2 regions of the Pseudomonas sp. 86_A genome follow, and region 2 is predicted to be linked to the other one. Evidence: riboswitches for the same ligand, from Rfam matches in the RefSeq annotation. Region 2 holds a riboswitch; the other holds the start of a gene.
The links. A riboswitch is a leader RNA that binds a small molecule or an ion and turns the genes downstream of it on or off. The one in region 2 is predicted to bind cobalamin.
Positions count from the first base shown of each region.

Region 1 (2,385 bases), on a different contig from region 2:
AGCGCGCCGTACCAGCGCAAGCCTTCGGTGAGGCTGCCTTCAAGCAATTGCGCGTGACGCAAGGTGCCGACGCGATTGGCCAGCACCCCGGCGAACGGCAGGTCCGGCTGATAGCGCGCCAGCCCCAGCGCCAGGGCGCCAAAGGTCTGGGCCATGGCGGTGCCGTCGATCACAGCCAGCACCGGCACACCAAAATGCCGCGCCAGATCGGCGCTCGATGGCGTGCCGTCGAACAGGCCCATCACGCCTTCGATCAGGATCAGATCCGCTTCGGCAGCGGCTTCCCACAGCAGGCGCCGACTTTCCTGTTCGCCGACCATCCACATGTCGAGTTGATACACCGGCGCACCGCTGGCGCGCTCGAGAATCATCGGGTCGAGGAAGTCCGGGCCGCACTTGAAGACGCGCACCTTGCGCCCCTGATTGCGGTGCAAGCGAGCGAGTGCCGCGGTGACGGTGGTCTTGCCCTGACCGGAAGCCGGCGCGGCGATGAGGACCGCCGGGCAGTGACGTGGTGGATTCAAAGTTCGACGCCTTTCTGCGCTTTGATGCCCGCCTGGAAGGCGTGTTTGAGCATGCCCATTTCCGTCACGGTGTCGCCCATCTCGATCATTTCCGGCTTGGCCGCGCGACCGGTAACGATCACGTGCTGCATCGGTGGACGCGCCTGCAGATCGCTGAGCACCTGATCCAGATCGAGGTAGCCGTGCTTGAGGGCAATGTTCAGCTCATCCAGCACCACCAGGCCGATCGACGGGTCGCGCAGCAGTTCGCGCGACACTGCCCACGCGGCTTCGGCGGCGGCGATGTCGCGCTGGCGGTCCTGGGTTTCCCAGGTGAAGCCCTCGCCCATCACGTGAAAGCGCACTTGCTCCGGGAAGCGGCGGAAAAACAATTCCTCGCCGGTGCTGTTGCGGCCCTTGATGAACTGCACCACGCCGCACTGCATGCCGTGGCCCATGGCGCGGGCAAGCATGCCGAACGCCGAGCTGCTTTTGCCTTTGCCGTTGCCGGTCAGCACCAGCACCAGGCCGCACTCGTCCGGCGAATTGGCGATGCGTTCGTCGATCACGGCTTTTTTGCGCTGCATACGCGCCAGATGGCGTTCGTCACGCTCAGGGGAATCGGTCATGGGGGAGCTCTCCGTTGAGGCTGGATAACGGCGGGGAGGCACAAGAATAGACGGCAAAAAGCCTGGCATCGCCCACCGTGATGCCGCTGGATGGATCAGGCCGGTCTCCGGGCTCATGAGCGGCGAATCGCCTGGCTGCGCGCCTTCCCGCTTCTGTCGAGGCAGTGGCTCAAGGCGCAGCTTTTACTCATTTACCGTTGCGGGGGCAGCGCCGGGATCGTGATCGTTCTTCGCTTGAAGACAACCCTCACCGGCTTCCCTGTTTCACTCTGTCGACACGCGTCACAGAGCACCTGAAACAAGCGGCGAAGGTTAGAGGGTTGGGGGTGGAGCGTCAATTAAAGAGGGGGCCGTCGGGCGAATAACTGCCGTCGATCAATTATCTGACGCCAATCTTGTGCCATGCTGTTACAAGTGATATCAAAGAGCCATGCTTTTGATTGAAAAAGCACCTCACAACAATAAGGATGATGACGATGCAAGGCATGATCATCAGCAACCCGCGCCTGGAATTCCTGCGCCCGGTGCTAGAACGCTGGTTTGACTGTATCGACCGTTACAACGCCGTGCGCGGTGACAATGACACGCCGTACTGGCATGACGAGAAAGCCAATCTCGGATTGCTCTCCGCCGCGGCCTGGATGGCCGAACTGGTCACCCTCTGCGACACCGCCACCCGCAAGCAGAACGAGGACGGCGAGCGCAATGCCCGCGCCGATCTGTTCCTCGCCGGCGCCGAAGACCGCGCTTACATTCAGGCCACCCAGCGCTGGCCGCGGGTCAACAATCTCAACCTGACCCAGGCCCTGCTGGAGATCACCAGCGACGCCAAACGCATCAGTTTTGCCAGCGACCTCAAGCTCGGCTGCCTGTTCGTCGCGCCACAAAAAGCCCAGCACAGCGCCAGCCCCGAAGAATTGCAGGACATGGTCGACGACCTGCAAAAGGAACACACCTGCGCCGTCGCCTGGTATTTCCCCTACGCCTATCGCAAGTTGCGCAGCGAAGCGGGCAACTATCACCCGGGCATCGCCGTGCTGTTCAAAGAGGCCCGTGGCTGAGCGGTTGAACCATCGGGTGCGCCGGCTCCTCTATGATTAAGCATGCATTCATAGGGAAGATCAGTAATGCGCAAAACCCAAATCGCTCTTGTCATCGCCCTGGCCGGAGGGCTCGCCGCATGCGGTGAATCCTCCAGCCTGCAAGTTTCCGACGGCACCGGCCCGTCGCCGAAACTGCCCGAACCGAACAAA
Region 1 is NZ_JAFGYS010000003.1:38,170-40,554, forward strand. It holds gene J5M57_RS05740 (cobyrinate a,c-diamide synthase) at 1-524, opposite strand, end outside; gene cobO (cob(I)yrinic acid a,c-diamide adenosyltransferase) at 521-1,132, opposite strand; cobalamin riboswitch at 1,213-1,444, opposite strand; gene J5M57_RS05750 (hypothetical protein) at 1,609-2,193, shown strand; gene J5M57_RS05755 (sorbosone dehydrogenase family protein) at 2,260-2,385, shown strand, end outside.
Region 1: linked by a shared signal. The riboswitch ahead of cobO (cob(I)yrinic acid a,c-diamide adenosyltransferase) and the one ahead of J5M57_RS10850 (CbtB domain-containing protein) in region 2 are both predicted to bind cobalamin.

Region 2 (2,385 bases):
CGGGTGGTTATGGGTCAATGGGGTTGGGTTTTGGTTATGTGAGCATATCCATTGGTTCGGTTGCCGCCGCTGGCGGTTTCGCTCTTACAGCGAGTCACCTTTTCCAAACGCCGGAATGCCGGCCCAGCGAAAAGGTAACCCAAAAGGCTTTGCCCCGGCGTACGGCACTTCGCTTAGGCTCAGTGTTCCCTCGCTACGGTGTCCATCCGGGGGCATCGCCTCCGGTTTGCTTCGCTGCACCTCCTCTCGATGTATGCGGCTTCGCCGCATGGCGCTGCGCGCCTAACCCCCGGATGAACACCTACGCTCGGCCTGCCGAAGGGGCTGAAGATCAAAAGCCACATCAAAAGCCAAAGCCAAAGCCAAAGCCAAAGCCAAAGCCAAAGCCAAAGCCAAAGCCAAAGCCAAAGCAGATCAAAAGATCGCAGCCTTTGGCAGCTCCTACACGGGAGTGGGTGTATTCAGTTAGAGATTGGTCGGCTGTCAGGCCGCCATCGCCAGCAGGCCGGCTCCTACAGTTTAGATTGCGTACAGCCCCATGCGGCGCAGCCGCCCCACTCAACACAATGAGCGTTAGCTCGAGTAAAGCTTTCGATCTCAGGGCCCGTCGGCAGGCTGAGTAGAGGGGTTTATCCGGGGGTGGGAGCGCAGCGACCGTTTGGCGCAGCCAAACACAGCGAGAGGAGGTGCAGCGAAGCAAACCGTAGGCGCTGCCCCCCGGATGAATCCCGGAGCGAAGGAACCCGAGCCTAGGCGAGGGCCGAACGTCAGGGCATAGACCTTTGGTTACTTTTGGGGCGTTTGCCAAAAGTGACCCGCCGTAAGGGCGGAACCCTAAGTGGCCGTTACCGCAGCAACGGATCCACCCACAAAATTGACTACATTCCCCAACCCATGCTCTCCTACACACCTTGTTACGGGTGCCCTTCACAGGGTGAAACGGGAAACCGGTGAATCATGTGCTTTACTCAAAGCCATGTCAGTCCGGTGCTGCCCCCGCAACGGTAAGCGAGCGAAGCGTCAGATCCACTGTGCCAGTACGGCATGGGAAGGTGATGCTTGCAGGTCGGCCTGGCGCCAACCCCTCGTGAGCCCGGAGACCGGCCCGCAACACACAGCGCGCATTTGCGTCGCTGAACATAACAAACCCGCGGTGGGCGGGCGCTGTTCGAACCTCTGCGTGCCTGACTCGCAGGGGTTTTCATGCGCTCTATTCACCCGCTGACACTCCAGAGGGAAGCGCCATGTCGATCATCAGCAGCACCGGCAACACCACCGACAAAATCTCCAGCACCGCCACGTTGAGCCAACGCCTGACGGCGGCGATCTTCGCCTCGATCCTCGGTGCCAGCCTCGTTTACTTCGCCGGTTTCTCGCACATCGAAGCGGTGCACAACGCCGCCCACGACACTCGCCACAGCGCCGCGTTCCCGTGCCACTGAGACCTGCCGACATGATCAAGCGTATCGCGCAAACCGCAGGTTTTACCGGCCTGCTGGCCGCCCTGCTGCTGACGTTGCTGCAAAGCTTCTGGGTCTCGCCGCTGATTCTGCAGGCCGAAACCTTTGAGAAATCCGAGCCGGTTGCGGTTCACGAACACGCCGCTGGCGTGGCTGCGCACACCCACGACGCCGAAGCCTGGGAGCCGGAAGATGGCTGGCAGCGTGTGCTTTCGACGACCGGTGGCAATCTGGTGGTGGCGGTCGGGTTCGCCCTGATGCTCGCCGGCCTGTACACCCTGCGTGCTCCGACCAAAACCTCGCAGGGTCTGCTCTGGGGCCTGGCCGGTTACGCGACGTTCGTCCTCGCGCCAACCTTGGGCCTGCCGCCGGAGCTGCCTGGCACTGCTGCGGCCGATCTGGCTTCGCGGCAGACGTGGTGGATCGGCACTGCCGCCTCTACCGCGGTCGGCCTGGCCCTGATCGTGTTCAGCCGTCACTGGCTGATGAAGCTGCTGGGCGTGGCGATCCTCGCCGTGCCGCACGTGATCGGTGCGCCACAACCGGAAGTGCATTCGATGCTCGCTCCGCAAGCGTTGGAAGCTCAATTCAAAATCGCTTCGCAGTTGACCAACGTGGCGTTCTGGCTGGCCCTGGGCCTGATCAGCGCCTGGTTGTTCCGCCGCAAAAGCGATGGTCAATACCACGCATGACCGCTGACAGCGCAGCGCCGACCTTCGTGGTCGGCCTGGGCTGCCAGCGCGGCTGCCCGGCCAGTACGCTGCGCGCGTTACTCGATCAGGCATTACAGGCGCATCGTATCGAGCTGGAAGCGGTCAAGGCGTTGGCCAGCATCGATTTGAAACGCGATGAGCCGGGGTTGCAGGAACTGGCCGCCCAACTGGCCTTGCCGCTGTTGTATTTCAGCAGCGACGAATTGGCCAAT
Region 2 is NZ_JAFGYS010000006.1:95,005-97,389, reverse strand. It holds cobalamin riboswitch at 902-1,124, shown strand; gene J5M57_RS10850 (CbtB domain-containing protein) at 1,245-1,442, shown strand; gene J5M57_RS10845 (CbtA family protein) at 1,454-2,152, shown strand; gene J5M57_RS10840 (cobalamin biosynthesis protein) at 2,149-2,385, shown strand, end outside.